Linked DNA regions of Streptomyces ficellus. The protein of the gene in region 2 interacts with the protein of the main gene of each other region in a pairwise test. Links are inferred from orthologs where the notes say so. Each region holds a gene or a part of one and is shown on either strand. Other genes may lie near its edges. The genes, in order: ftsZ and EIZ62_RS22005.

What was found.
Region 1: the proteins of EIZ62_RS22005 (region 2) and ftsZ interact in binary tests that used the Escherichia coli proteins (3 or more experiments, as listed by UniProt). The link is inferred for Streptomyces ficellus from one-to-one orthologs.

What each region holds. Positions count from the first base shown.
Region 1 is NZ_CP034279.1:5,478,125-5,494,142, reverse strand. The notes cover bases 10,561-13,532. They hold ftsZ (cell division protein FtsZ), read right to left. Parts: upstream 12,668-13,532; coding sequence 11,453-12,667; downstream 10,561-11,452. Other genes in these bases: EIZ62_RS24510 (cell division protein FtsQ/DivIB), read right to left, coding at 12,946-13,532; pgeF (peptidoglycan editing factor PgeF), read right to left, coding at 10,709-11,422; EIZ62_RS24525 (YggS family pyridoxal phosphate-dependent enzyme), read right to left, coding at 10,561-10,706. Also shown: EIZ62_RS24565 (GNAT family N-acetyltransferase), read right to left, coding at 1-363; EIZ62_RS24560 (RluA family pseudouridine synthase), read right to left, coding at 360-1,301; lspA (signal peptidase II), read right to left, coding at 1,319-1,879; EIZ62_RS24550 (TraR/DksA family transcriptional regulator), read right to left, coding at 1,938-3,488; ileS (isoleucine--tRNA ligase), read left to right, coding at 4,078-7,209; EIZ62_RS24540 (DivIVA domain-containing protein), read right to left, coding at 7,682-8,782; EIZ62_RS24535 (YggT family protein), read right to left, coding at 8,839-9,135; EIZ62_RS24530 (cell division protein SepF), read right to left, coding at 9,206-9,844; more of EIZ62_RS24525, read right to left, coding at 9,987-10,560; more of EIZ62_RS24510, read right to left, coding at 13,533-13,806; murG (undecaprenyldiphospho-muramoylpentapeptide beta-N-acetylglucosaminyltransferase), read right to left, coding at 13,820-14,914; putative lipid II flippase FtsW, read right to left, coding at 14,921-16,018. UniProt on the Escherichia coli protein: Essential cell division protein that forms a contractile ring structure (Z ring) at the future cell division site. The regulation of the ring assembly controls the timing and the location of cell division.
Region 2 is NZ_CP034279.1:4,920,273-4,934,794, forward strand. What follows is about bases 25-2,953. They hold EIZ62_RS22005 (rod shape-determining protein), read left to right. Parts: upstream 25-943; coding sequence 944-1,963; downstream 1,964-2,953. Other genes in these bases: EIZ62_RS21995 (DUF4233 domain-containing protein), read left to right, coding at 25-129; ndk (nucleoside-diphosphate kinase), read left to right, coding at 268-681; mreC (rod shape-determining protein MreC), read left to right, coding at 2,094-2,953. Also shown: more of EIZ62_RS21995, read left to right, coding at 1-24; more of mreC, read left to right, coding at 2,954-3,044; rod shape-determining protein MreD, read left to right, coding at 3,048-3,713; mrdA (penicillin-binding protein 2), read left to right, coding at 3,733-5,925; rod shape-determining protein RodA, read left to right, coding at 5,932-7,131; EIZ62_RS22030 (CYTH and CHAD domain-containing protein), read left to right, coding at 7,187-8,722; EIZ62_RS22035 (TIGR03960 family B12-binding radical SAM protein), read left to right, coding at 8,782-10,704; EIZ62_RS22040 (hypothetical protein), read left to right, coding at 10,776-11,738; EIZ62_RS22045 (TIGR03936 family radical SAM-associated protein), read left to right, coding at 11,863-12,645; EIZ62_RS22050 (Rne/Rng family ribonuclease), read left to right, coding at 12,829-14,522. UniProt on the Escherichia coli protein: Forms membrane-associated dynamic filaments that are essential for cell shape determination. Acts by regulating cell wall synthesis and cell elongation, and thus cell shape.

The DNA.
Region 1 (16,018 bases), 560 kb from region 2 along the record:
TGCGTGCAGGTCCACCGCCGTCAGGCCACGCGCGCGTGCCGCGTCCTCGATGCCCCGCACCAGGGCCACGCCGACGCCGAGGCCCCGCGCGTCCCGGGCCACCGCGAGCCGGCCCAGCGAACCCACGCCCTCGGCGCCGCCCGTCTTGCCGGCCGCGTCCGCCCCGTACAGCAGCCGGCCGGTGCCCAGGGCGGTCCCGTCGGCGCGGCGGACGGCCAGGACGTGGACGGCGGTCGCGTCGTACGCGTCGTACTCGATGTCCTCGGGCACGCCCTGCTCGACGACGAACACCTCACGGCGGACGGCGAAGCCCGCCTTCCGGTCGGCCTCGCTCACGGCCTCCCGTACGACGACGTCACTCACGCGCTCTCCGCGGCGATCCGGTCCAGGGCGGCCTGGAGGTCCTCCGGGTAGGTGCTCTCGAACTCGACCCACCGGCCGTCCGCCGGGTGCTCGAAGCCGAGCCGCACGGCGTGCAGCCACTGCCGGGTGAGGCCGAGGCGCTTCGCCATGGTCGGGTCGGCGCCATAGGTCAGGTCGCCGGCGCAGGGGTGGCGGTGGGCCGACATGTGGACGCGGATCTGGTGCGTGCGGCCGGTCTCCAGCTTGATGTCGAGCAGGGAGGCGGCGCGGTAGGCCTCGATCAGGTCGTAGTGGGTCACCGAGGGCTTGCCGTCGGCGGTCACGGCCCACTTGTAGTCGTGGTTCGGGTGGCGTCCGATCGGCGCGTCGATGGTCCCGCTCAGCGGGTCCGGGTGGCCCTGCACGAGCGCGTGGTACCGCTTGTCGACCGTGCGCTCCCGGAACTGCGCCTTGAGCAGCGTGTACGCCCGCTCCGACTTGGCCACGACCATGAGCCCGGACGTACCGACGTCGAGGCGGTGGACGATGCCCTGCCGCTCGGCGGCGCCGGACGTCGAGATCCGGTACCCGGCCGCCGCGAGGCCGCCGATCACGGTGGTCCCGGTCCAGCCGGGGCTCGGGTGCGCGGCCACGCCGACGGGCTTCACGATCACGACGATGTCGTCGTCGTCGTGGACGATCTCCATGCCCTCGACGGGCTCGGCGACGATCTGCACGGGCGCGGGGGCGCCGGGCATCTCCACCTCGAGCCACGCACCACCGCTGACCCGCTCGGACTTGCCGACGGCGGCGCCGTCGACGAGCACCTTCCCGGCGGCGGCCAGCTCGGCCGCCTTGGTGCGGGAAAACCCGAACATACGGGCGATGGCGGCGTCGACGCGCTCGCCTTCCAGGCCATCGGGAACGGGCAGCGTACGGATCTCGGGAAGCGTGCTCACCCGTCGAGTATGCCTTGTCAGTCCTTGTGGACGGTCCCGTCGGGGTCCAGCCCCCGGAACGACAGGATCACAATGAGGAACCCGCCACACACGATCGCCGAGTCCGCCAGGTTGAACACCGCGAAGTGCGCGGGCGCGATGAAGTCCACGACCGCGCCCTCGAAGACGCCGGGCGAGCGGAAGATCCGGTCGGTGAGGTTGCCGAGCGCCCCGCCGAGCAGCAGGCCCAGCGCGATCGCCCAGGGCAGGCTGTAGAGCTTGCGCGCCAGCCGGATGATCACCACGATCACCGTCGCGGCGATGCAGGTGAAGATGACCGTGAAGGCCTCGCCCATCCCGAACGCCGCGCCCGGGTTGCGCACCGCCACGAACCTCAGCCAGTCACCGATGACCTGGATCGGCTCGTGGTGCTCCAGCTTGGCCACCACGATCATCTTGCTGCCGAGATCGAGCAGGTAGGCCACCATGGCCACGACGAACAGCGCCAGGACGCGGCGCCTGCCCCTGGGCCGCTCGGCGGGCGCCGCGGCCTCGTCGTCAACGTCCGGCGTACCGATGGTGCGCTCCGCCTCTGCCACGTGAGTCCCTCAACCTAGGTGCCTACTGTGCACGAGGGTACGGCACACACGTACGGGTTCAGCCTCGCCGTTCCTGCTTCTGCTTGTCCTCCACGCAGAGCGTGGCCCGCGGGAAGGCCTGCATCCGCGCCTTGCCGATGGGCTTGCCGCACACCTCGCACAGTCCGTACGTCCCGGTGTCCAGCCGTTCCAGCGCGTGCTGGATCTGCTCCAGGGTGGCCCGGGCGTTGGCGGCGAGCGCCATCTCGTGCTCCCGCGTGATGTTCTTGGTGCCGGTGTCGGCCTCGTCGTGCCCGGCACCGTCCCCGGAGTCCCGCATCAGCCCCGACAGGGCCTCCTCGGAGGCGGTGATCTCCGCCTCGAGGCGGACCGCCTCGCCCTCCAGCTCGGCCCGCGCCCCGGCGACCTCCTCGGAGGTCCAGGGGTCCTCCCCGGGCCGTACGGCGAGCTCCTCCGGTGCCGTGTCGGCGACGCCGCCCCGGGCAAGGGGCACGGCCGAGCCGGCTGGCGCCGTGGTCACGTCCGCGGTCTTCTTCGCTGCCACTGTCCTGGCTCCTGTCTGTTCCGCGGCCTGGGCCGCCCCCTCGGCCGCGGCTGCGGCCTGTTCCGCGGCCTTGCCGGCCACGCGCTTGGTACCCGCCCGGCGCCCTCCCACGGCGCCGCTCTTCCCGTCCGCCGGCCCGGCGTCCGCCGTCCTCCGCCCCTGCGGTGGGGCCTTCTTGGCGGCCTTGTGGGCGGTGGTCTTCTTGGCGGCCGCCTTCTTCGCCGCAGCGGCCTTCTTGGCCGCCGCCCTGCCGGCGGGCGCCTCCGCAGGCGGGGCCTCCTCGCCGACGGCCGCCTCAGAGACAGCTTTCTTGCCGGGCGCCTTCTTGGCGGGCGCCTTCTTGGCAGGCGCCGTCTTGGCGGCGGCCTTCCTGGCGGGAGCCTTGCTGGCGGGCGCCTCCCCAGGCGGGGCCTCCTCGCCGACGGCCTCCTGAGCGACAGCCTTCTTGGAAGGAGCCTTCTTGGCGGCGGCCTTCCTGGCGGGAACCTTGTCGGCGGGAGCCTTGCCGACGGGCGCCTCCGCGGGCGGGGCCTCCTCGCCGACGGCCGCCTCGGAGACCGCCTTCTTGGCAGCCTTGTGGGCGGTGGTCTTCTTCGCGGCCGCCTTCTTCGCCGCAGCGGCCTTCTTGGCGGCGGCCTTGCCGGCGGGGGCCTTTGCGGCCGGAGCCTCGGCGGCGGGCGCCTTTCGCGTGGCTGCCTTCCGGGAACGGGGGCCGTCCGCGGCCGACGGTCCGGCGGCGGGCGCCTTTCGCGTGGCTGCCTTCCGGGCACGGGGGCCGTCCGCGGCCGGAGCCGCGGCCTCCGCCGTCTCGGCGCGCTTCGCGGACCGGTCCGCCTTCTTCGCGGCGGCGTCGGCCCGCGCGGCCCCGGAACCGCCCACCGCCTTCTTCACGACCGTCTTGCGCGCCCGCGCCCGCGCCGGCGCCTCCCGGTCCGCGGCCGACGACGCCGACGGCGACGCCGTGGTCTTCTTCCCCGTCGTGTCCTTGGCCGCCGCGCCCGTGGCCGTGGCGGTGGATCTGCCGGACGACGCCGTCTTCTTCACGGCGGTCTTCTTCGCCACCATCTCGCGGCCCCTTCACATATTGTGATCTTGCTCGCGAATCGTGCTGGGACGATAAATCGACTGGGGCCCCGCGGCAACGGGGCACGCCGCCGTCCGGACGCCCCTCCCCCGTGGCACCGACGGCCTGCATCCGTTGTGCCCAGCTCCCCGCCCGGTAATCCGCCTCCGATCGCGCCCGGAGGCCGCCCCGGAGCCCGCCGGACCGCGTGTGGCCATTCGGGTCACCCCGCACCGCTGGCCGCACCCCGGCCGCCCGCCCGGAAAACCGGTCGGCCGCTGCCTTGCCGGGCGCTTACACTGGGCGCAGCGAAAGGCTTGGATGGGGACGAGTAGCGTCGTACGCAGCCATGAGCGACCCGGGGACGGTGAGAGCCCGGGGGCGAGCGCGACGTGAAGCATCACCCCGGAGCCGCCGGAAGAACACCCGCGGGAGACCGCGCGGCCAGTAGACCCGGCATCGCGACCCCAATGAGGGGGCTCAGGACGCCCACGAGGCGCCCGGGCCAAGGAGGGTGGTACCGCGGGAGCCGCGCAGCGCAGGCGCTCTCGTCCCTCCGACGGAACGAGGAACAGTCCGCCGGAGGATTCGATGTCGCAGTACCGCCAGGTACCCGCCCAGGTCGACCTGCCCGCGCTCGAGCACGCCGTGCTCGATTTCTGGCGCGAGGCCAAGGTCTTCCAGAAGTCCCTTGAGCAGTCCGAGGGCCGCCCCGAGTGGGTCTTCTACGAGGGTCCGCCCACCGCCAACGGCATGCCCGGCGCGCACCACATCGAGGCCCGCGTCTTCAAGGACGTCTTCCCCCGCTTCCGCACCATGCGCGGTTACCACGTGGCCCGCAAGGCCGGCTGGGACTGCCACGGGCTGCCGGTCGAGCTCGCCGTCGAGAAGGAGCTCGGCTTCTCCGGCAAGAAGGACATCGAGGCGTACGGCATCGCCGAGTTCAACGCCAAGTGCCGCGAGTCGGTGACCCGCCACACCGACGCGTTCGCCGAGCTGACGACCCGGATGGGCTACTGGGTCGACCTGGACGACGCGTACCGCACCATGGACCCGGAGTACGTCCAGTCGGTCTGGTGGTCCCTGAAGGAGATCTTCGACAAGGGCCTGCTGGTCCAGGACCACCGCGTCGCCCCGTGGTGCCCCCGCTGCGGCACGGGCCTGTCCGACCACGAGCTGGCCCAGGGCTACGAGACGGTCGTCGACCCCTCGGTCTTCGTCCGCTTCCCGCTGACCTCCGGCCCCCTCGCCGGCGAGGCGTCCCTGCTGGTCTGGACGACCACCCCGTGGACCCTGGTGTCCAACACCGCCGTCGCCGCCCACCCCGACGTCACGTACGTCGTCGCGACCGACGGCCGGGAGAAGCTGCTCGTCGCCGAGCCGCTCCTCGCCAAGGCCCTCGGCGAGGGCTGGGAGGCCACCGGCCAGACCTTCACCGGCGCCGAGATGGAGCGCTGGACCTACGAGCGCCCGTTCGACCTGATCGAGTTCCCGGCCCCGGCGCACTACGTCGTCAACGCGGACTACGTCACCACCGAGGACGGCACCGGTCTGGTCCACCAGTCGCCCGCCTTCGGTGAGGACGACCTCAAGGTCTGCCGCTCCTACGGCCTGCCCGTGGTGAACCCGGTCCGCCCGGACGGCACCTTCGAGGAGGACGTGCCGCTCGTCGGCGGCCAGTTCTTCAAGAAGGCCGACGAGGCGCTCACGGCCGACCTCCAGGCCCGTGGACGGCTCTTCAAGCACATCGCGTACGAGCACAGCTACCCGCACTGCTGGCGCTGCCACACGGCGCTGCTGTACTACGCGCAGCCGTCCTGGTACATCCGTACGACCGCTGTCAAGGACCGCCTGCTCCAGGAGAACGAGAACACCAACTGGTTCCCGGACTCCGTCAAGCACGGCCGCTTCGGCGACTGGCTGAACAACAACATCGACTGGGCGCTCTCCCGCAACCGCTACTGGGGCACCCCGCTGCCCATCTGGCGCTGCGAGGACGACCACCTCACCTGCGTCGGCTCGCTCACCGAGCTGTCCGAGCTGACGGGCACCGACCAGTCGTCGCTGGACCCGCACCGCCCGTACATCGACGACGTGACCTTCCCGTGCCCCACCTGCCAGGAGACGGCCACCCGCGTCCCGGAGGTCATCGACGCCTGGTACGACTCGGGCTCGATGCCGTTCGCGCAGTACGGCTACCCGTACAAGAACAAGGACCTCTTCGAGAAGCGCTACCCGGCGCAGTTCATCTCCGAGGCCATCGACCAGACCCGCGGCTGGTTCTACACCCTCATGGCCGTCGGCACCCTCGTCTTCGACAAGTCGTCGTACGAGAACGTGGTCTGCCTGGGCCACATCCTCGCCGAGGACGGCCGGAAGATGTCCAAGCACCTGGGCAACATCCTCCAGCCGATCCCGCTCATGGACCAGCACGGCGCGGACGCCGTGCGCTGGTTCATGGCGGCCGGCGGCTCCCCCTGGGCGGCCCGCCGCGTCGGCCACGGCACGATCCAGGAGGTGGTCCGCAAGACCCTCCTCACGTACTGGAACACCGTCGCCTTCCAGGCCCTGTACGCCCGCACCTCCGACTGGGCGCCCAGCGAGGCCGACCCGGCGCCGGCCGACCGCACGGTCCTGGACCGCTGGCTGCTCTCCGAGCTGCACGCGCTGACCGACCAGGTCACCCAGGCCCTGGAGGCGTACGACACCCAGCGCGCCGGCAAGCTGCTGTCCGCCTTCGTCGACGACCTCTCCAACTGGTACGTACGCCGCTCCCGGCGCCGCTTCTGGCACGGGGACAAGGCGGCCCTGCGGACCCTGCACGACGTGATCGAGACCGTCACCCGCCTGATGGCGCCCCTGACCCCGTTCATCACCGAGCGCGTGTGGCAGGACCTGGTCGTCCCGGTCACCCCCGGCGCGCCCGAGTCGGTCCACCTCTCCACCTGGCCGGAGGCGGACCTGTCCGCCATCGATCCGGCCCTCTCCTCCCAGATGGCCCTGGTGCGCCGCCTGGTGGAGCTGGGCCGCGCCACGCGCGCGGAGTCGGGCGTGAAGACCCGCCAGCCCCTCTCCCGCGCCCTGGTGGCCGCCACCGGCTTCGAGGCCCTCTCCCCCGAGCTCCACGCCCAGATCACCGAGGAGCTGAACGTCACCTCCCTCGCCAGCCTCTCCGAGGTGGGCGGCTCGCTGGTCGACACGACCGCCAAGGCGAACTTCCGCGCCCTCGGCAAGCGCTTCGGCAAGGGCGTCCAGGACGTCGCCAAGGCGGTCGCCGCCGCCGACGCGGCCGCGCTCTCCCTCGCCCTGCGCAACGGCGAGGCGACCCTCGACGTCAACGGCGAGACGATCACCCTCGCTCCCGACGAGGTGATCATCACGGAGACCCCGCGCGAGGGCTGGTCGGTGGCCTCCGACGCGGGCGCGACGGTCGCCCTGGACCTGGAGATCACCCCGGAGCTGCGCCGCGCGGGCCTGGCCCGTGACGCGATCCGCCTGATCCAGGAGGCCCGCAAGAACAGCGGTCTGGACGTGGCGGACCGGATCGCCCTGCGCTGGGAGTCCACCGACCCCGAGGTCGTCGCGGCCCTCGCGGACCACGCGGAGCTGATCGCGGACGAGGTCCTGGCGACCGACTTCTCCTCCGCCGACGCGGACGCCACCTACGGCGCCCCGTTCACCGACGAGGGCCTCTCCCTCACGTTCCGCCTCCGCAAGGCCTAACCGCCCCGAAGGGCCCGGCCACCCTCCCGTGGCCGGGCCCTTCCGCGTTCCCGCACCCGGCGACGTACCCGGGGCGGGGCCGTGCAGGGTCGCCCCCGCAGGGGACCGGCGGCGTTACCGGGGCTCCCCTTACGCGTAACCCGAGGCCGCCGGCCCCGAGGAGGCGAGCCCGGAGGGGCCACGCCCCCCACCCACGGGGGTCACCGGCACGAGGCACCGCCCGCAGGCGAACCGGGAACAGGCACCGCCCCGCAGGGAACCGACGACAGGCACCGCCCCGGTCCCGTTGCGCCCACCCTCCCCCAAGCTCTCGGCTCCGCTCGAGCAGGGGGGACCCCCATCGCCCCAGCGGGACGCCCACAACGGGTACGAGCGACAAACGGGCCGGGGCCCGGGACGTCACTACGTCCCGGGCCCCGGCCCGACTGCCTGCCGACCGACGGCTACGCGCTGCGCGCGCGACCCGCCGCCGTCAGTTGTCGTCCTCGTCGATGAGGAAACCGCGCATCGGCGACGGCGCCTGCTGCATCGGCTGCGGCGCCTGCGGCCGCACCGGTGCCATCGGCTGCGTCATCGCGGGCGACATCTGCTGCTGGCCGCCGTAGGACGGGCCACCGCCCATCGACGGGCCGCCGCCCATGGTCTGGTTGCCGCCGTACGACGGTGCGCTCGCGCCCGCGGACGCCATCGACGGGGAGGGCGGCAGCGACGGCGCGGCGGACGGGGTCCGCGGCGGGGCCAGCGAGTCGTCGGCCTGGGTCTCCAGCTGGCGCAGCTGGCTCTCCAGGTACGACTTCAGGCGGGTGCGGTACTCGCGCTCGAAGCCCCGCAGGTCCTCGACCTTGCGCTCCAGCGTGGCGCGGGCGGACTCCAGCGAGCCCATCGCGACGCGGTGCTTCTCCTGGGCGTCCCGCTCCAGGGCGTCGGCCTTGGCGCGGGCGTCGCGCTCCAGGCCCTCGGCGCGCGACCGGGCCTCGCCGACGATCTTGTTGGCCTCGGAACGGGCCTCCGCGATCGCCTGGTCGGCGGTCTGCTGGGCGAGGGAGAGGACGCGGGCCGCGCTGTCGCCGCCGGGGCCCTGACCGGGCTGCGGCATCTGCGGGCCGTGACCGCCCATGGGACCACCCATGGGACCGCCCATCGGGCCACCCATGGGACCGCCCTGCATGGGGCCGCCCTGCATGGAGCCGGGGCCGTGCTGGCCCTGGGGGCCGCCGTGGCTCGGGCCGGCCGGCAGCTGCGGGGCACCACCGGGCAGCTGGGGCGGACCCATCTGCGGGGGCTGCTGCTGGACCGGTGGTCCGGATATGGCGGCGGGGACGGGAGCGCCGGGACCCACGGGCCGGTCCTGCTGCTCCGGCGGCTTGCGCATCCCCTGCTGCTGCTGGTTCTGCGCGGCCGCGCGCGTGGCGGCGGCCAGCTTGGCGCGCAGGTCCTCGTTCTCGCGGAGCAGGCGCGTCAGTTCGGCTTCGACCTCGTCGAGGAAGGCATCGACCTCGTCCTCGTCATAGCCTTCTCGGAGGCGGACGGTCGTGAACTGCTTGTTCCGCACGTCCTCGGGGGTCAGCGGCATCTTTCCTTCACCTCTACGTAGTCGTCGGCAGTCGGCAGGACCGGATCGCTACACCCTCACACCCTCATCATGAAGCTGTTCACGATGGAGATCAGGATGTAGACGATGATCATCAGAACGAAGAAGGACAGGTCGAGTGCCACGCCCCCGAGACGCAGCGGCGGGATGAACCGCCGCAGAAGTTTCAGTGGTGGATCGGTGACAGTGTAGGTGGCCTCCAGAACGACCACCATCGCCTTCCCGGGTTGCCATGAACGTGCGAACTGGAAGACGTAGTCCATGACCAGCCGGAAGATCAGGACGACAAGGAAGCACATCAGAGCGATGTAGATCACTTGTAGTGCGACGCTCATCCCGCGCTTCCCTCTCCCCTGATCCCATGTCCACCGGCCTCCCGGCCGGGTCGTTCCCGGTGTCGTGCTCTCAGCTCTGGTTGAAGAATCCGCCCTCTGCGATGCGGGCCTTGTCCTCCGCCGTGACATCGACGTTAGCAGGCGACAACAGGAACACCTTCTGCGTCACTCGCTCAATGCTGCCATGCAGCCCGAAGACGAGACCGGCGGCAAAGTCGACAAGTCGCTTCGCGTCCGTGTCATCCATCTCGGTGAGGTTCATGATCACAGGGGTGCCCTCGCGGAAGTGTTCCCCGATGGTACGGGCCTCGTTGTAGGTCCGTGGGTGAAGTGTGGTGATGCGGTAGGGCTCCCGCTCGGACACGACCTTGGGCATGATCACCGGTGCGTTCTTCTCCAGGCTCGGGCGTTCAGGTGTGATGGATGCCACGGGGGCGATTCGCGCCGGACGTCCGCTTTCAGCGGGAAGCGGAACGGGCTCGCGCTGCACGGGCGGCTGCTGGACCACCCGCACCGGCTCCTCGCGCTCCGCCTGGTGCGAGACCTGGTGCGAAGCCTGGTGCGGGGGCTGGTGGCGCCGTCGGTCGCGCTCGGGCTCCGGCTCCAGTTCGGGTTCGAAGTCGTCATCGGGGTCGAAGCCCCGGCCGTCGTACCCATCGTCCTCCACGAGGCCGAGGTAGACCGCCATCTTGCGCATCGCGCCGGCCATTCTCTGAGTCCTCCGCTCTGTGGTGGATCGCCCTCACCATTAGTGGGCACAGCGTCACCAAGTGCCCGCGATCCACGAGGCCTGTCCGCTGTTCGGCGGAAATGACCATATTTTCTGCTGTGGTCCGACTTGCTTCGCGACGTTACCCGAGCCTGGGTCGGTCTCCGAGTACCGCCGTACCGATGCGCACATGTGTCGCCCCGGCCGCCACCGCGTCCTCGAGGTCCGCACTCATCCCTGCTGACACCATGTTCGCAGCAGGACGGGACGCGCGCAGGCGGGATGCCAATTCCATCAGCCGGTCGAACGCGGCCCGTTGCCGTCCGGCGTACGGCCCGGCCAGCGGTGCCACGGTCATGAGCCCGTCGAGCCGGAGGCCCGGCGCCTCCTCCACCGCCGCCGCCAACTCCTCGACGCCGTCCGGGGCGACGCCTCCGCGCTCCCCCCGCTCGCCGGACTCCGCGTCCAGCGCGACCTGGATCAGGCACCCCAGTTCACGCCCGGCGCGCGCCGCGGCGGCGGAGAGCGAGCCGACGAGCTTCAGCCGGTCGACCGACTGCACCTCGTGCGCGTAACTCGCCACGGAACGGACCTTATTGGTCTGCAACTGGCCGACGAAGTGCCAGGTGAGGTCGAGGTCGGCACAGGCGGCGGCCTTGGGGGCCGCGTCCTGGTCCCGGTTCTCGGCGACGTGGCGGACCCCCAGCTCATGCAGCAGCCGCACGTCGCTCGCGGGGTAGGTCTTGGTGACCACGATCAGGGTCACCTCCTCGCGGCGGCGGCCGGCGGCCCCGCACGCGGCGGAGATACGTTCCTCCACCCGCGCCAGGTTCTGGGCGAGTTCAGCCTTGCGGTCCGTCATCCTCAACCGTCCAACCAGACATATCCGGCGAGCCGCCCGGTCGTGCGGTCGCGGCGGTACGAGTAGTGGTCGCGCGACTCGAGCGTGCACACCGCCGACGCACTCCGGTCGCGCACCCCCAGCGCGTCGAGCTGCGCGTGCACTCCGGCGGTCACGTCGACGGCCGGAGTGCCCCAACTCGTCTCGGAGTGCGCCGACGGTACGGCGGCGGCCACCTCGTCCCGCATGGCCGCGGGCACCTCGTAGCAGCGTCCGCAGACGGCCGGGCCGGTACGGGCGGTGATCCGCGACGCCTCGGCGCCGAGAGCGATCATGGCCTCGACCGTGGCCGGGACGACGCCCGCGACCATCCCGGGGCGGCCGGCGTGCGCCGCGCCCACGACGCCCGCGACCGGGTCGGCCAGCAGGACGGGGGTGCAGTCGGCGGTGAGCACCGCGAGCGCGAGCCCGCGCCGGGCGGTGACGACGCCGTCCACCGCCGGGACCGGTTCGTCCGGCGCCCACGGTCCGTCGACCACGGCGACGTCACGCCCGTGCACCTGGTTCATCCAGACGACCCGCCGCGGGTCGAGCCCCAGGCTCTCGGCGGCGAGCCGACGGTTCGTCATGACGGAACCGGGGTCGTCCCCGACCGCTCCGCCGAGGTTGAGCTCCTCGTACGGAACGGCGCTCACCCCGCCCCACCGGTCGGTGAAGGCGAAGTGCGCGCCGCTCACTGTGTCGTGCTGCCCTATCACGTCACACGGTCACTTCAGGAAGTCCGGGACGTCCAGCTCCTCGGCGGAGGTGTCCGGGTACGGGCGGGCCGGCGGGACCGCCGGCGGGGTGACCGACAGGGAGCTGTCGTTCGCCGCCGGAGCCGGTTCGGCCGCCGGGGCCGGGGACTCCTCGCGCACCGGGACGGTCCCGAGGCCGCTCACCGGCCGGGGCTGCTCGGTCGCGCGTGCCGGGGGCGCCGGCTCCTCGCGCTTGCTCGACCCGGCGCTCAGCACGTTGTCGCGCCGGGCCGGCGGCTGGCCGCCGTCGAAGCCGGCCGCGATGACCGTGACCCGTACCTCGTCACCGAGGGCGTCGTCGATGACGGCACCGAAGATGATGTTGGCCTCGGGGTGGGCGGCCTCGCTGACCAGCTGGGCCGCCTCGTTGATCTCGAACAGTCCGAGGTCCGAGCCACCGGAGATGGAGAGCAGCACACCGCGGGCGCCGTCGATGGACGCCTCCAGCAGCGGCGAGGAGATCGCCATCTCGGCGGCGGCCACCGCGCGGTCGTCGCCGCGGGCGGAGCCGATGCCCATGAGGGCGGATCCGGCCTCGGACATGACCGACTTGACGTCGGCGAAGTCGAGGTTGATCAGGCCCGGGGTGGTGATGAGGTCGGTGATGCCCTGAACGCCGGAGAGCAGCACCTGGTCGGCGGACTTGAACGCGTCCAGCACGCTGACCTGGCGGTCCGAGATGGACAGCAGCCGGTCGTTCGGGATGACGATGAGGGTGTCGACCTCTTCGCGGAGCTCGGCGATGCCGTCCTCCGCCTGGTTGGCGCGGCGCCGGCCCTCGAAGGTGAACGGCCGGGTGACCACACCGATGGTGAGGGCGCCCAGCGAGCGCGCGATGTTGGCGACGACGGGAGCGCCGCCGGTGCCGGTGCCGCCGCCTTCGCCGGCGGTGACGAAGACCATGTCGGCCCCCTTGAGGACCTCCTCGATCTCCTCGCGGTGGTCCTCTGCCGCCTTGCGACCGACTGCCGGGTTGGCTCCGGCCCCGAGGCCGCGGGTGAGTTCACGGCCGACGTCGAGCTTGACGTCGGCGTCGCTCATCAACAGAGCTTGCGCGTCCGTGTTGATGGCGATGAACTCGACGCCCTTGAGACCGACCTCGATCATTCGGTTGATGGCATTGACACCACCGCCGCCGACACCGATGACCTTGATGACTGCGAGGTAGTTCTGCGGTGCTGCCACGTCGAAGGCCTCTCGCCTCGAGTTACGTGTCGCCACTGCGCGGTGGTCCCGCGCCGCGACGACGGATGCCGATGGGACGGTCCGAAACGCCGACCCAAACCCTAACGTTGAAGTTTAGGGTTACCAGTGTCTCTGTTCGCTGGACTCTTCCGAACAGGACACTAAGTCGACAAGTGGCGCACGTTCAACGAACACGCCGAACCTCCCGTTTTTCTTTTCACCCTATGTGATCACCCATAGCGCTGACCAACCAGGGTGCTGGCCAGGGCATATGTGCGTCAACTCCGCGACGCCGCCGGGGCGGTCGGGGCACTCACGTCGAAGTGCCCCGCTTTGGGCGCCGCTTTCATCAGTGCGGTCAGCGCACGCGCTTTCGCCTCGCCGTCCTCGCCGCTCCCCCACTCCACGGTCCGGCCGCCCGTCAGCTCCAGGGTGATGGAGTCGTACGAACGGACCCGGAGAACCTTGGCGTCCTCGGCAACCCGGCCGGGCAGGTCACCCGCGACGCCGACCGCCTCGACGGTCAGCCGCTCGGCGTCGAAGCGGCGCAGGCTGGGCGACGAGGCGACCGCCAGCTCCAGCAGGGGCACGCCCTCGGGGGCCTTGGCCGCGTCGACCGTGGCGAACCGCACACCCTTGGCATCCACTTCGGTGAACCTGCCTCCCTTGCCGATGAGGAGGACCGGGGTGCGCTCGACCACCCGCAGGGCGATGCCGTGCGGCCAGTCGCGGACGACGTCCACCGTGTCGATACGGGGCAGGGCGCGCCGCAGCCGGGCCTCGATGCCGTCCGTGTCGACCGACACCAGCGGCGCCCCAACGGGCACCGCGGCCACCGCCTCGACCTGCGCGGGCGTCAGCACCCGCGTACCGGAGGTGGTGACCTGCTCGACCCGCAGCCAGGCGGAGCCGTAGAAGAGCCACAGCCCGCTGGCGAGCAGCCCGAGCACGATGACGATCAGGAGCACGGCACGGGGGCCGGGCAGGGCGCGGCGGCCGCCACCCGGCCGCCCCGGGCGCCACCGCGGGGCGAGCCGGGCCGGGGACGACCCCTTGGGTCCGGAGCCCTTGGCCCGCGGGCCCCTGGCGCCCCGGGAGCCCGGCGCGCCGCGCTCGGTGGTCGTCGTCGGCCCGGCCATGCTCCCTGCCTTCTCACGCCCTGTGGCGTGCCGCGATCGCCTCGTAGACCATGCCGACGAGCAGGTCGTCGGCGTCCCGGCGGCCGAACTCGGCGGCGGCGCGGGACATCTCGTACAGCCGGTGCGGGTCGGAGAGCACCGGGAGCACGTTGCCCTGGACCCACTCGGGCGTCAGCTCGGCGTCGTCGACCAGCAGGCCGCCGCCCGCCTTCACCACCGGCTGGGCGTTGAGCCGCTGTTCGCCGTTGCCGATGGGCAGCGGCACGTACGCGGCCGGCAGCCCGACGGCGGAGAGTTCGGCGACGGTCATCGCGCCCGCGCGGCACAGCATCATGTCGGCCGCGGCGTACGCGAGGTCCATCCGGTCCACGTACGGTACCGGGATGTAGGGCGGCATCCCGGGCATGTTGTCGGCGTGCGGCAGTTCGTTCTTCGGGCCGACCGCGTGGAGGATCTGGATGCCGGAGCGCTGGAGGACCGGGGCGACCTGCTGGATCACCTCGTTGAGGCGGCGGGCGCCCTGCGAGCCGCCGGAGACCAGCAGCGTCGGCAGGTTGGGGTCCAGTCCGAACGCGGCGCGCGCCTCGGGGCGGACCCGGGCGCGGTCGAGCGTGGCGATGGTGTGCCGCAGCGGGATGCCGATGTAGCGGGCGCCGCGGAGCTTGCTGTCGGGCGTGGCGACGGCGACCCCGGCCGCGTACCGCGAACCGATCTTGTTGGCCAGGCCGGGCCGGGCGTTGGCCTCGTGGACCACGATCGGCACGCCGAGCCGCTTGGCGGCCAGGTAGCCGGGCAGGGCCACGTACCCGCCGAAGCCGACGACACAGTCGGCCTTGGCGCGCTCGAGGATCTGCTCGGCCGCCTTGATGGTGCCGCGCAGCCGCCCCGGGACGGTGATCAGCTCAGGGGTGGGCTTGCGCGGCAACGGGACGGCGGGGATGAGCGCCAGCTCGTAGCCACGCTCCGGTACGAGCCGGGTCTCCAGACCCCGCTCCGTACCGAGGGCCGTGATCCCCACGGTCGGGTCCTGCCTGCGCAGGGCGTCCGCGAGGGCGAGCGCCGGCTCGATGTGGCCGGCGGTCCCCCCACCGGCGAGTACGACATGCACCGAAATTCACCGCTCTCCGGACGGACGCTTCTTGACGCGCCGTCGCATCGACTTCCAACTCACCCCGGCCCATGTGCCCGGACCGGGCTGTCGCATGGCCAGGGCTGCCTTCGCCGCGGGCTCCTCCCGCGCGAAGGCGATGAGCAGACCGACGGCGAACATGGTCGGCAGCAGGGCGGAACCTCCGTAGGAGAACAGCGGGAGGGGGACCCCGGCGATCGGCAGCAGCCCGAGCACCGCACCGATGTTGACCACGGCCTGCGCCGTGATCCAGGTGGTCACACCTCCCGCGGCATACCTCACGAAGGGGTCCTCCGTGCGTCCGGCCACGCGGATACCCGCATAGCCTAGAGCCGCGAAGAGGGCGAGTACCGACAGCGTCCCCGCCAGCCCCAGTTCCTCCCCGGTGATGGCGAAGATGAAGTCGGTGTGAGGTTCGGGGAGTTGGCCCCATTTCTCCACACTCGCGCCCAGCCCCGAACCGAACCATCCGCCCGACGCCAGAGCATAGATGCCGTGCACGGCCTGCCAGCACGAGTCACCGGGACCGGGCTCGGTGGCGCCGATGCAGGCCAGCCGGGCCATCCGGTTCGCGCTGGTCCGGATCAGCGTCACGCCGATCGCGGCGGCCACGGCCAGCACCCCGACGAACATCCGCGTGGGTGCACCGGCCAGCCACAGCAGGCCGAAGAGGATGGCGGTGAGGATGATCGCCGTCCCCATGTCACCGCCCAGCATGATCAGCCCCAGCAGCATGAACGCGACCGGCACGAGCGGGACGAGCAGGTGCTTCCACTGGGTCAGCAGCCGCTTGTCCTGTTTGCGCGCCAGCAGGTCCGCGCCCCACAGGATCAGCGCCAGCTTGCCGAACTCGCTGGGCTGGAGCTGGAAGGGGCCGCCCAGGTAGAGCCAGTTCTGGTTGCCGTTCACGGAATGCCCTATCCCGGGCACCTGGACGAGGATCATCAGGAAGACGGTGCCCACCAGCAGCGGGTAGGCGAGCGCCCGGTGCAGCTTGGCCGGGACCCGGGAGGCGAACAGCAGCAGCCCGGTGCCGATGGCGGCGGCCAGGAACTGCTTGCGGAAGAAGTACGTGTCGGACAG
Region 2 (14,522 bases):
CTGAGCGGTTTCGTCGTGCCGGTGATGTTCTTCCTGGGCGCGGTGTTCGCCGGGCTGTGGTGGGCGTCGGTCCACTTCGGCCGGAAGATCGACGTGGCCAAGGCGAAGTGGGCGGCCCAGGCGCAGTAGCCGCGCGCCCCGACCCGGGCGCGGTACCCGGGAACGTGCGCCCCGGTGGCCGGAAAGACCGGACCCCGTGCCGCGGCGCGGCGGCGCCCCTGTAGCCTCGGCTCACCGCACACGTATGCCTGCAAGGAGCCCTCACCCATGACCCAGCGCACGCTCGTCCTTCTCAAGCCCGACACGGTACGCCGCGGCCTGATCGGCGAGGTCATCGGTCGTATCGAGCGCAAGGCGGGCTGGGCCATCACCGCCCTCGAGCTGCGCCACCTGGACCAGGACACGCTGGAGCAGCACTACGGCGAGCACAAGGGCAAGCCGTTCTACGAGCCGCTGGTCGCGTTCATGTCGTCCGGGCCGGTCGTCGCACTGGTGGTCGAAGGCGAGCGGGTCATCGAGGGCGTACGCCAGCTGGCGGGGCCGACTGACCCGATCGCCGCAGCGCCCGGCTCCATCCGTGGTGATTTCGGCACCATCGTCCGGGAGAACCTGATCCACGCGTCGGACTCGGAGGAGTCCGCCATTCGGGAACTGAAGATTTTCTTCCCGGGCATTTCCTGACCCGCTGTCAGCCATACAGCGCTCATGACCTGGGGCGACCGATGGAATTTCGGTCGCCCTTCGGCATATGAACGCCACGACCGGGAACGCATCGCACCGACACATCGTCACCTATACAGAGGTGGGCCACCGCGCCGTGTCCGCGCAGGCGGGACTACGATGTGAATCTCCTCGCCACACACCCACCTCGCCGACCTGAGAAGCCGTCAACGCTCTAATTGGGAAGGCCCGACGCATCCTCATGGGAAACAAGGGGAACTCAATGTCGTTCATCGGCCGTGACATGGCTGTCGACCTCGGGACCGCCAACACGCTGGTGTACGTGAGGGGTCGCGGCATCGTCCTCAACGAGCCGTCCGTCGTCGCGATCAACACCAACACCGGCGGAATCCTGGCGGTCGGCGCAGAAGCGAAGAAGATGATCGGCCGGACTCCCGGCAACATCGTGGCCGTCCGGCCGCTGAAGGACGGCGTGATCGCCGACTTCGAGATCACCGAGCGCATGCTCCGCTACTTCATCCTCAAGATCCACAAGCGCCGTTACCTGGCCCGTCCGCGCGTCGTCGTCTGTGTGCCCTCCGGCATCACGGGTGTCGAGCGCCGTGCCGTCATCGAGGCGTCCACCCAGGCGGGCGCCCGCCAGGTGCACATCATCGAGGAGCCCATGGCCGCCGCCATCGGCTCCGGCCTCCCGGTCCACGAGGCCACCGGCAACATGGTCGTCGACATCGGTGGCGGCACCACCGAGGTCGCCGTCATCTCCCTCGGCGGAATCGTCACGGCGCAGTCCATCCGGGTGGCCGGTGACGAGCTGGACAACGCGATCATCCAGCACGTCAAGAAGGAGTACAGCCTCCTCCTGGGCGAGCGGACCGCCGAACAGATCAAGATCACCATCGGTTCGGCGTACGACCTGGACAGCGACGAGCACACCGAGATCCGCGGCCGGGACCTCGTCTCCGGGCTCCCCAAGACGGTCGTCATCTCGGCCGCCGAGGTCCGCAAGGCGATCGAGGAGCCGGTCAACGCCATCGTCGACGCCGTCAAGACGACCCTCGACAAGTGCCCGCCGGAGCTGTCCGGCGACGTCATGGACCGGGGCATCGTCCTCACCGGCGGCGGCGCCCTGCTGCGCGGCCTCGATGAGCGGCTGCGCCGGGAGACCGGCATGCCGATCCACATCGCCGAGGACCCGCTGGACTCGGTGGCGCTCGGCTCCGGCAAGTGCGTCGAGGAGTTCGAGGCGCTCCAGCAGGTGCTGGACGCCCAGCCGCGCAGATAGCGTGACCCACAGGTCAGCCGTACGGGTGCTGCCGGACCCGTACGGCTGATCGTTGATCCGGTTGCTCCGGTTGATATAACGGCACAACATTTCCTACGAGATTCCTACGAGGAAGGCACGGCCGCCCCACGTGAGGGACACACGAGAGAGCCGGCTGCTCCTGGTGCTGCTGGTCGCCATCGCGTTCGCGCTGATCACGGTGGACATCCGCGGCGGTGAGGAGTCACCCGTCGACGGCGCCCGACGGGCGGCCGCCACGGTCTTCGGCCCGGTCGAGGACAGCGTCGCGTCCGCCGTCAATCCGGTGGGCAACGCCATCGCGGCCGTACGGGACTCGGGCGACCGCCACAACCGCGTCGCGGACCTGGAACGGGAGAACGCCGCGCTCAAGGCGAAGCTCGGCAGCGACGACCGCAACCGCAGCCGCGTGCGGGAGCTCGACAACCTGCTGAAGAAGGCCGGCGCCGGCCAGTTCGGCATCAAGGCCGCCGAGGTCATCGCCATAGGAGCCGCCCAGGGCTTCTCCTGGACGGTGACCATCGACGCGGGCGCCCGGGACGGCATCAAGCGGGACATGACGGTCATCAACGGCGACGGGCTCGTCGGCCGCGTCACCACCGTCGGCCCCGGCACGTCCACCGTCCTCCTCGCCAGCGACCCGGACTTCACCGTCGGCACCCGGATGGAGCGGTCCGACGAACTGGGCTTCGCCACCGGCCAGGGCGACCGCCCGCTGTCGGTGCAGCTCCTCAACGGCAAGGCCAAGGTCAAGCCCGGCGACCGGCTCGTCACCTTCGGCTCCCGCGCCGACAAGCCCTTCGTACCCGGCGTCCCGGTCGGCGAGGTCGTCCGCGTCGACCCGTCCACCGGAAACCTCACGCGGAACATCTTCGTACGCCCCTACGTCGGCTTCAGCAAGCTCGACATCGTCGGCGTCGTCGTCCAGGCCCCGCGCACCGACCCCCGGGACACCGTGCTGCCGCCCAAGCCCACGCCCGAGCCGACCGTCACCGTCACGGTGACCCCGTCTCCCACCGGGGCGCCCAGCGGCGCACCGAGCGGGCCGCCCGAGGGGGAGTGACGCATGCGTTTCAACCGGATCCTGCTCTCCACGACCCTCGTCGTCGTCGCCCTGGTCCTCCAGGTGTCGATCCTGGCCCGCCTCCAGCTCCCCGGCGCCGTCCCCGACCTCCTCCTGCTCGTCGTCGTCGGCCTCTCCCTGGTGTACGGGCACGTCAGCGGCGCCCTCATCGGCTTCGGCGCCGGCCTGCTCGTCGACCTCGCCCCGCCCGCCGACCACGCCGCCGGGCGGTACGCCCTGGTCCTGTGCGTCATCGGCTACCTCGTGGGCCTCGCCAAGCCCGAGAACGGCCAGCTGCGGTCCGCCACCGGCCCCATGGCCATGGTGGTCGTCGCGGCCGTCGGCTCGACACTGCTGTACGCCGGCGTCGGAGCCCTGGTCGGCGACACCGCCGCCCGCCACGTCGGCCTGGTGTCCCTGCTGGTCACCGCCGTCATCTACGACCTGCTGCTCGCGCCCTTCACCGTGCCGTTGATCATGGCGCTCGCCAGACGCGCAGAGAACGATCCCCTCGCCGAGAACACCGGCTCCGGAAGTGATGTCGCCTCCGGCTTCATGGCGAACGGCACCGGCCTGCGGATCGGCGAACAGCGCGGCGTGCTGCGCATGAAGGCCGCCCGCAACCGGGCGGCGCGGGCCGGACGCATCAAGGGCGTCAAGCGACTGTGACCGAGGGGGCAACCGCGTCATGAGCAACATCCCCGAGACGGGCCGGACCCCCAGGGTCCAGATCCGGCTCATCGTCATCCAGGTCCTGGTCTTCTCCCTGCTCCTCACCCTCGGCGGCCGCCTCTGGTACCTCCAGATCCGGCAGGGCAAGGAGTACACCGACGAGGCGAAGAACAACCACGTCCAGCAGGTGGTCCAGCCCGCCGTGCGCGGCGCCATCCTCGACGCCCGCGGCGTCCCGCTCGCCGACAACGAGACCCGCCTCGTGGTCTCCGCGTCCCGCACCGAGCTGATGAAGATGAAGGACGACGGCAAGGGCGTCCTCACCCGGCTGGCCGGCGTCCTGGGCATGAAGCCCAAGGACGTCATGGACAAGATCCGCCTCTGCGACTCCAAGACCCCCCAGCCCTGCTGGAACGGCTCACCCTTCCAGCCGATCCCCGTCACCGACGAGGCCACCACCCAGCAGGCCCTCCAGATCCGCGAACGCGCCGAGGACTTCCCCGGCATCACCGCCGAGCCGACCGCCGTGCGCCGCTACCCCGCACCCGGCCGCGCCCGCACCGCGCAGGTCCTCGGCTACCTCTCGCCCGTCACCGACGAGGAGCTGGAGAAGGCGAAGGACACCGACTCGCCGTTCCTCCGCTCCGACATGGTCGGCCGCTCCGGCCTGGAACGCACCTACGACAAGGCCCTGCGCGGCAAGGCCGGGGTGACCCGCTACGAGGTCGACAACCTGGGCCGCGTCCTCGGCGAGGCCGAGAGCGACCCCGGCAGGCCCGGCTCCACCGTCGTCACCAGCATCGACGCCCGCGTCCAGGCCGTCGCCGAGTACGAGCTGTACCAGGCGATGAAGAAGGTGCGGGGCGAGACCGACAAGATCACCGGACGGCCGTACAAGGCCGACGCGGGCGCCGTCGTCGTCATGGAGTCCAAGACCGGCCGCGTCGTCGCCATGGCCTCCCAGCCCGACTACGACCCCAACGCCTGGGTCGGCGGCATCTCCGGCAAGGAGTACGCGAGGCTCACCGGCAAGAACTCCAACTACCCGCTGCTCAACCGGGCCATCCAGGGCCAGGCCCCGGCCGGCTCCATCTTCAAGGTGGTGTCCGCGAGCGCGGCCGTACGCGCCGGCTACCCCTTCGACGGCAGCTACAACTGCTCCAGCTCCTACAGCCTCGGCGGCCGGAGCTTCGCCAACTTCGAGTCCAAGGGCCACGGACCGATCTCCCTCGGCGAGGCCCTCAAGTTCTCCTGCAACACCGTCTTCTACGCCCTCGGCCACAAGGAGTGGCAGCGCGACGGCGGCCTCAAGGCGAAGAAGAACGCCAACGACTGGTTCTACCGGACCGCGCACGACTTCGGCCTCGGCTCCGAGACCGGCATCGACCTGCCCAACGAGGTCAAGGGCCGCATCCCGGACCGCCACTGGAAGCAGTCGTTCTGGGAGGCCAACAAGGACTCCTGGTGCAAGCAGGGCAAGAAGGGCGGCAGCTACGTCGAGCAGATCGCCTACGAGAGCTGCCTCGAGGGCAACCAGCTGAAGGCCTTCGACAGCATCAACTACGCGATCGGCCAGGGCGACGTCCTCGTCACCCCCATCCAGATGGCCACCGCCTACGCGGCCATCAGCAACGGCGGCACCCTCTACAACCCCACCATTGGCAAGGCCGTGATCAGCCCCGACGGCAAGAGCATCGAGGAGATCAAGCCCAAGCCGCACGGCAGGCTCCCAGTCGACGCCCAGACCGTCAGCGACCTCGACAAGGGGCTGCGCTCCGTCGTCGAGCCGGGCGGCACCGCGGCCTGGCGGTTCGGCGGCTGGCCGCAGGACAAGATCCCCATGCGGGCCAAGACCGGTACCGCGCAGGTGTACGGCAAGCAGACCACTTCCTGGTTCGCGACCTACACCGACGACTTCACCATCGTGATGACCATCTCCCAGGGTGGTACCGGCTCCGGCGCCTCCGGCCCCGCCGTACGCAACATCTACGACGCCCTCTACGGCCTCGACGACTCCGGCAAGCAGGACCTCAAGCGCGCCCTGCTGCCCAAGCCGCAGAGCACGCTGCCCAGGATCCAGCAGGACGGCACCATCGAGGCGCCGCCGATCAAGCCGTACGACCCCAAGTCACAGCTGGTCGACCCGGCCGAGCAGGCACAGGGGGAGGAGCCCCCGCCCGCCGGCCCGCCCCCGGTCTGGAGGGACTGACCCGCGATGACCGGAACCAACAACTTCTCCGTCTCCCGCTACGCGCCCGACCGCGGCGCCTGGGGCAGGCTCACCGCCCGCGACTCCATGGTCCGCAGGCTCGACTGGCCGCTGCTGTTCTCCGCGGTCGCGCTGTCCTTCATCGGCTCGCTCCTGGTGTGGTCCGCCACCCGCAACCGCACCGAACTCACCCAGGGCGACCCGTACGCCTTCCTCTTCCGCCACGTCCTCAACACCGGTATCGGATTCGCCCTGATGGTCGGGACGATCTGGCTCGGCCACCGCACCCTGCGCGGCGCCGTACCGGTGCTGTACGGCATCTCCGTCGTCCTGGTGCTGCTCGTCCTCACCCCGCTCGGCGCCACCATCAACGGCGCCCACGCCTGGATCGTGATCGGCGGCGGGTTCTCCCTCCAGCCCTCCGAGTTCGTCAAGATCACGATCATCCTGGGCATGGCGATGCTGCTGGCCGCCAAGGTCGACGCGGGCGACCAGCTCCACCCCGACCACCGCACGGTCGCCAAGTCCCTCGGACTCGCCGTCCTGCCCATGGCCATCGTCATGCTGATGCCCGACCTCGGCTCCGTGATGGTCATGGTCGTCATCGTCCTCGGCGTGCTGCTGGCCTCCGGCGCGTCCAACCGCTGGATCTTCGGACTCATCGGCGCCGGGGTCATCGGCGCGGTCGCCGTCGCCGCGCTCGGCGTGCTCGACCAGTACCAGATCAACCGGTTCGCCGCCTTCGCCAACCCCGAACTCGACCCGGCCGGCGCCGGCTACAACACCAACCAGGCACGCATCGCCATCGGCTCCGGCGGGCTCTACGGAGCGGGACTGTTCAACGGCCACCAGACCACCGGCCAGTTCGTCCCCGAACAGCAGACCGACTTCATCTTCACCGTCGCCGGCGAGGAACTCGGCTTCGTCGGCGGCGCCACGATCATCGCCCTCCTCGGCATCGTGCTGTGGCGCGCCTGCCGGATCGCCCGGGGGACGACCGAGCTGTACGGCACGATCGTCGCCGCCGGGATCATCGCCTGGTTCGCGTTCCAGTCCTTCGAGAACATCGGCATGACCCTCGGCATCATGCCCGTCGCGGGCCTGCCGCTGCCGTTCGTCTCCTACGGAGGATCGTCGATGTTCGCCGTGTGGGTGGCCATCGGACTGCTCCAGTCGATCAGGGTCCAGCGGCCCCTGGCCGCATAGGACCACGTCACCGCCCGCATGGACCGGCCCCTTCCGGGGCACTTGCAGGGGCATGGTGGCGGACACGAAACGCGAGATCGAGCGGAAGTACGAAGCGAACCCCGGCACGCGGCTCCCGGACCTCACCGGCGTGGGCGGCGTCTCGGACGTCGTGGACCGGGGCGTCGCCGAGCTGGACGCCGTCTACTACGACACCGACGACCTCCGGCTCGCCGCCGCGTCCATCACGCTGCGCCGCCGCACCGGCGGGAACGACTCCGGCTGGCACCTGAAGCTGCCGGTCGCCCCCGGCGTACGGGACGAACTGCGCGCCCCGCTGGAGGACGACGTGCCCGACGCCCTCGCCGCACTGGTGCGGGCCAGGACCCGCGGCGCCGCGCTCGTCCCCCTCGTACGGCTCCGCTCCCGCCGGGACGTCCGCCACCTCGTCGGCCACGACGGAGCCCTGCTCGCCGAGGCGGCCACCGACACCGTGCGCGCCGAGCTCCTCGCGCCCGGCGGCCGGAAGAGCGGCCGCAAGGGCCACCAGGAGGGCACCGCCACCGAGTGGACCGAGATCGAGGTGGAACTCGCCGACGACGGCGACCCCGCCCTCCTCGACGCCCTGGACAAGCGGCTGCGCAAGAAGGGACTGAAGTCCGCCGGCACCGCCTCCAAACTCCACAAGGCGCTCACCGACACCGGCCGCCTGCCCGCCCCGCCCCCGGACGAGGACGGCACCGCCGGCGGCCGCATCCTCGCCCACCTGCGCGAACACGCCGACAACCTGGTCACCTACGACGCCGCCGTACGCCGCGACCTGCCCGACTCCGTCCACAAGATGCGCGTCGCCACCCGCCGCCTGCGCAGCGCCTTCCGCACCTACCGCTCCGTCCTGGACCGGTCCGCCACCGACCCCGTCGCCGCCGAACTGAAATGGCTGGCCGGGGAGCTGGGCGTCGACCGCGACCAGGAAGTCCTCGCCGCACGCCTCACCGCCGGCGTCGACGCCCTGCCCGTCACCCTCCTCCTCGGACCCGTCCGGGGCCGCCTGCGCGCCTGGGACGGCGCCGGACGGGCCGGATCGCGCGGGCGCACCCTCGCCGTCCTCGACAGCGACCGGTACGCCGCCCTCCTGGACTCCCTCGCCGCCCTGCTCGCCGACCCGCCGCTGCGCCCCGCCGCCCGCAAGGACGCCGGGCCCGTCCTGCGCAAGGCGCTGCGGAAGGACCACGACCGGCTCGCCGCCCGCGTCGACCGTGCGCTCGCCCTCACGCCGGGGCCGGACCGGGACGTCGCCCTGCACGAGGCCCGCAAGGCCGCCAAGCGCGCCCGGTACGGGGCGGAGGCCGCCGCACCCGCGCTCGGCAAGCCCGCGAAACGGTTCGGCAAGCGGGTCAAGGCCGTGCAGAAGGTCCTCGGGGAGCATCAGGACAGCGTGGTCGCCCGCCGGACGCTCCGCGACCTCGCCGTCCAGGCCCACCTGTCGGGCGAGACGGCGTTCACGTGGGGCCTGCTGTACGGCCGGGAGGAGGCGCGGGCCGCGGAGTCCGAGCGGCGGCTGCCGGAGGTGTGGGCGGACGTGGACGCCGGGAAACCGCGGCGGCTCTGACCTTCCGCGGGCCGGGGTACGCTTGAGAGTCGCCCCCTGCCCGCTCATGAAGGTCTCTGATGTCCGAGTCGGTCTTCCCCCAGCTCGAAGCTCTGCTCCCGCACGTGCAGAAGCCCATTCAGTACGTCGGCGGTGAGCTGAACTCCACCGTCAAACCCTGGGACGAGTGCGACGTGCGCTGGGCGCTCATGTACCCGGACGCCTACGAGGTGGGCCTGCCCAACCAGGGCGTCATGATCCTCTACGAGGTGCTGAACGAGCGCGAGGGCGTGCTGGCCGAGCGTACGTACAGCGTGTGGCCGGACCTCGAGGCGCTGATGCGCGAGCACCGGGTGCCGCAGTTCACCGTGGACAGCCACCGGCCCGTGAAGTCGTTCGACGTCTTCGGCCTGAGCTTCTCCACCGAGCTGGGCTACACCAACATGCTCACGGCGCTGGACCTCGCGGGCATCCCGCTGGAGTCCAAGGACCGCACCCTCGACGACCCGATCGTGCTCGCCGGCGGCCACGCGGCCTTCAACCCCGAGCCGATCGCCGACTTCATCGACGCCGCGATCATCGGTGACGGCGAGCAGGCCGTGCTCGACATGACCGAGATCATCCGCGCCTGGAAGGCGGAGGGCCGCCCCGGCGGCCGCGAGGAGGTCCTCTTCCGCCTCGCGAAGACCGGCTCGGTCTACATCCCGGCGTTCTACGACGTCGAGTACCTGCCCGACGGCCGCATCGGCCGCGTCGTGCCGAACAAGTCGGGCGTCCCGTGGCGCGTGTCCAAGCACACCGTCATGGACCTCGACGAGTGGCCCTACCCCAAGCAGCCGCTCGTCCCGCTCGCCGAGACCGTCCACGAGCGGATGTCCGTCGAGATCTTCCGCGGCTGCACCCGCGGCTGCCGTTTCTGCCAGGCCGGCATGATCACGCGCCCCGTGCGGGAGCGAAGCATCACCGGCATCGGCGAGATGGTCGACAAGGGTCTCAAGGCGACCGGCTTCGAGGAGGTCGGCCTGCTGTCGCTGTCCTCCGCCGACCACTCCGAGATCGGCGACGTGGCCAAGGGCCTCGCCGACCGGTACGAGGAGGACAAGATCGGCCTGTCCCTCCCGTCGACCCGGGTGGACGCGTTCAACGTCGACCTCGCCAACGAACTCACCAGGAACGGCCGCCGCTCCGGCCTCACCTTCGCCCCCGAGGGCGGCTCCGAGCGCATGCGCAAGGTCATCAACAAGATGGTCTCGGAGGAGGACCTGATCCGCACGGTCTCCACCGCGTACGGCAACGGCTGGCGCCAGGTGAAGCTGTACTTCATGTGCGGCCTGCCCACCGAGACCGACGAGGACGTCCTCCAGATCGCCGACATGGCGATGAACGTGATCGCCGAGGGCCGCAAGGTCTCCGGCCAGAACGACATCCGCTGCACGGTCTCCATCGGCGGGTTCGTCCCCAAGCCGCACACCCCCTTCCAGTGGGCCCCGCAGCTGAGCGCCGAGGAGACCGACGCCCGCCTGGAGAAGCTGCGCGACAAGATCCGCGGCGACAAGAAGTACGGCCGCTCCATCGGCTTCCGCTACCACGACGGCAAGCCCGGCATCGTCGAGGGCCTGCTCTCGCGCGGCGACCGCCGCATCGGCGCCGTCATCCGCGCCGTCTACGAGGACGGCGGCCGCTTCGACGGCTGGCGCGAGCACTTCTCCTACGACCGCTGGATGGCGTGCGCCGACAAGACGCTGCCCGAGTTCGGCGTCGACGTCGACTGGTACACCACCCGCGAGCGCACCTACGAGGAGGTCCTGCCCTGGGACCACCTGGACTCCGGTCTCGACAAGGACTGGCTGTGGGAGGACTGGCAGGACGCGCTCGACGAGACCGAGGTCGAGGACTGCCGCTGGACCCCGTGCTTCGACTGCGGCGTCTGCCCCGCCATGCAGACCGAGATCCAGGTCGGCCCCACCGGCAAGAAGCTGCTGCCGCTGACGGTCGTCAAGTAGCCGTGTAACGTCCGCGCAACGGCCCGGCCGGGGGAGAAACCCCTGACCGGGCCGTTCGCGTCCTGCCGGGCATGGACCGCCAGGAAATGGACGCGCGCCGGCCCGAGGGGTGCCTGACGGCGGCCGTCAGGATGCCGGTACGGATCGTGGCGCTGCTCGTCGTCCTGCCCGTACGCCTCGTCTGGGACGCCCTCACCGCGTGCGGGCGGGCACTCGACCGGGTGGTGCTGCGCCCCCTCGGCCGGGTGCTGTACGCCCTGCTGATCACCCCGCTGGTGTGGCTCTACGCCCAGGTCCTCGCCCCGCTCGGGCGGGCGCTGGCGTGGCTGGCGGGGGCGCTGGTGGTGTACGGGCTGGTGAGGCCCGCCGGGTGGCTGTACCGGTGGATCCTGACGCCGCTGGGGCACGCGCTGGCCTGGCTGGGCGCGACCCTGGTCGCCGCACCGGCGCGGTGGCTGTACCGCTGGGTGCTCACCCCGGCCGGGCACGGTGTGGTGTGGCTGGCGAAGGCGCTGCTGGTGTGGCCGTGGGTGGCGCTGTGGACCTACGTCGTCGTGCCGGTCGTGCGGTACGGGATCGTCGTCCCGCTGGCCTGGCTGTTCCGGTGGGTGGTCGCCCCGCCCGCCCGGTGGCTGTACCGCTGGGTGCTCACCCCGGTGGGCCGGGAGATCCGGGACGCCGCCGTCATGGCGTGGCGGGCCGCCGGGTACGTGTCACGGGCCCTGGGGCGCGCCCTGAAGTGGCTCGGCCGGCACCTGCTGGGCCGGCCCGTGGCGTGGACCTGGCGGAACGTGTGCGTACCGGCTGGACACGCCCTGCGCGACCACCTGTGGCGCCCGGCCCGCGCGGCGCTCGCCGCCGCCCGCGTCACGCTGCGGCGGGCCCGCCTCGACGCGTGGCGGGCGCTGGCCGGCGGACCCCCGCCGGGGCGGCCTGGGGAACCCACCGGAGCACCGGCGCGTAGTCTGGGTAGTACAACGACTGCGCCCGGCGTGGCGCCCGCACCAGAGATCTCCCCGCGACAGCGGGGGTGAGCCGGGCGGGACCCCCGGGAGCCGCCCGAATTTTCGTGGGCGGAGCGCCACCGCGCCCGCCCCGCACCGAGGAGAAGAACCACTGGGCAAGCGACAGCCCGAAGGCCCGCCGCCCGCACCGGCAGTGCAGCGCATCCGCCTGCGCTACACCAAGCGCGGCCGCCTCCGGTTCACCAGCCACCGCGACTTCCAGCGTGCCTTCGAGCGCGCGCTGCGCCGCGCCGAGGTGCCCATGGCGTACTCGGCCGGCTTCACACCGCACCCCAAGGTCTCGTACGCCAATGCCGCACCCACCGGCACGGGCTCCGAGGCCGAGTACCTGGAGATCGCGCTCACCGCGCCGCGCGACCCGGAGAAGCTCCGCGCGCTGCTCGACGAGTCCCTGCCGGCCGGGCTCGACATCACCGACGCCGTCGAGGCCCGCACGCCGGGGCTCGCCGACCGGCTCACCGCCTCCGTCTGGGAACTGCGCCTGGAGCAGGTGGCGGCCGAGGACGCCGAACGCGCCGTCGCCGCCTTCCTCGCCGCGGACGCCGTCGAGGTGCAGCGCAAGACCAAGAACGGCATGCGCACCTTCGACGCACGGGCGGCCGTGGCGGACCTGGAAGCCGCACCTGCGCCGTCTGATAGGCCCGGACAGGGCCCTTGTGCGATACTGCGGCTGGTTGTTCGGCACGTGACACCTGCCGTACGACCCGACGACGTCCTGTCCGGTCTCCGAGCTGTGGCCGACCTGGCGCCGCCGGTCCCCGCAGCGGTGACCAGGCTGGCGCAGGGGCTCTTCGACGAGGAGTCCGGCACGGTGACCGACCCGCTCGCGCCCGACCGCGAGGCAGTCCTGGCCGCCCCACCCAAGGCCGCCGGACCCGCCGCCGCCCCGGAGCCGACAGGTGCAGGTTCCGCGTAGGGCGGTCGTCGCATCGCGGCCCTGGCACTCGGGAGCCACCTGGGTCGGGCCGCGTACACCCACAGGAGACTTTCGCCAGGCCGTCCGCACACCGCGTACGGAACCGGCGAGCCAGACATAACAGCTCCCGTGCGGCGCCGCGCCAGACGCGGCGCCCGGGAGCGTGACGGGAGAACCGCCCGCATGCTCGAGCCGAACGAAACCGGCACCGCCGGTAACCACAACGAAGAGAACAGCTCGCCCAGCGACACGCTGCCTCCGCGCCGCCGTCGCCGGGCCGCGTCGCGTCCCGCGGGACCGCCGGTCACGGCGGGCGCCGGGGACACGCCCGCCGGCGAGGTCGTCGTCGAGACGCCCGCCGCCGAGGTGGCCGACGTGGCCTCCCTCGCCGAGGCGCCGAACGAGGCGGCCGAGCCCGCTCCGGCCCGCCCGCGTCGCCGCGCCACCCGCAAGGCGACCGCCCCGGCGGGCGCCCCGCAGGCCGCCGAGACCGCGGAGGCTCCTGCGGCTTCCGCGCCGGAGGCTCAGCCCGAGGCGGAGGCGCCCGCCGCCCCGGCCCGCCGCCGTGCCACCCGCAAGGCGACCGCCCCTGCGACCGCCCCGCAGCCCATGGAGGCCGCGGAGGCTCAGCCCGAGGCGGAGGCGCCCGCCGCCCCGGCCCGCCGCCGTGCCACCCGCAAGGCGACCGCCCCGGCCGGTGCCCCGCAGGCCGCCGAGGCTCCCGAGGCGTCCGCACCGGAGGCCCAGCCGGAGGCGCCCGCCGCCCCGGCGCGTCGCCGTGCCACCCGTAAGGCCACCGCTCCGGCGGCCGCCCCGCAGGCCGCCGAGGAGCCGCAGGCCGCCCAGGCCCCGGTCGTCGCCGCCCCGGCTGCCGACGCCCCGGCCACCGAGGATGCCGAGGCCGCGCCGCGCCGCACCCGCCGCCGCGCCACCCGCAAGGCCACCGCCCCGGCCGGCGCCCCGCAGGCGCAGGCCCCGGCGGAGGACGAGACGGACACCGCCGAAGGCGGCGAGAGCCTGCCGGCCGCCACCGTCGCGCAGATCTCCTCCGACGAGGCGGGCGCCGAGGTCGCCGCCGCCGAGGAGGCCGCCACCCGCGGCCGTACGCGCCGCCGGGCCGCCGCCCCGCAGTTCACCGCCGAGCCGGCGAAGAAGCCCGAGCAGTCCCGCGGCCGCCGGGCCGCGCGCCCGGCCGTGCCGGTCTTCCAGGCCCCGGTCTTCACCGAGCCGATGTTCCAGACCCCGGAGACCGCCGCCGCCGCGGCCGCCGCCGAGGCCGCCGGGACGGAGGAGGCCCCGGAGGTCACCGAGACCCCCGCCGCCCCCGCACCCGCCGAGGCCGCCGCCGAGCAGCCCGAGACGGGTGGCCGTCGCCGCCGCCGTCGCCGTGGCGAGCCGGCCGAGCCGGCCGCCGAGGCCGAGCCGACCCGTACCGCCCCCGCGGCCGCTCCCGAGCCGGAGGCGGAGGCCGAGACCGACGCGGACGCCGAGGCGGAGGCCGGCGAGGGCGAGGAGACCGACGAGTTCGGTGACCGCCCCTCGCGCCGTCGCCGCCGGGGCGGCCGCCGCCGTCGCCGTGGTGACGCCACCGAGGCGGAGGAGGCCGAGGAGGCCGCCCGCGCCGAGGAGGAGGCCGACGGGGACGAGGCGGACGAGGACCAGGACGAGGCCGACGAGCACGAGGGCGGCACCCCGTCCGCGGCCGGCACCAGCAGCTCGCGCCGTCGCCGTCGCCGGCGCCGCCGCAGCGGTGACTCGGGCGCCGAGGGCGAGAGCGCGGGCGAGGAGGACGGCGTCCGTACGGTCGTCAAGGTCCGCGAGCCGCGTCCCGCCCGCGAGAAGGCCGAGCCGTCCGACGAGGTGCAGTCCATCAAGGG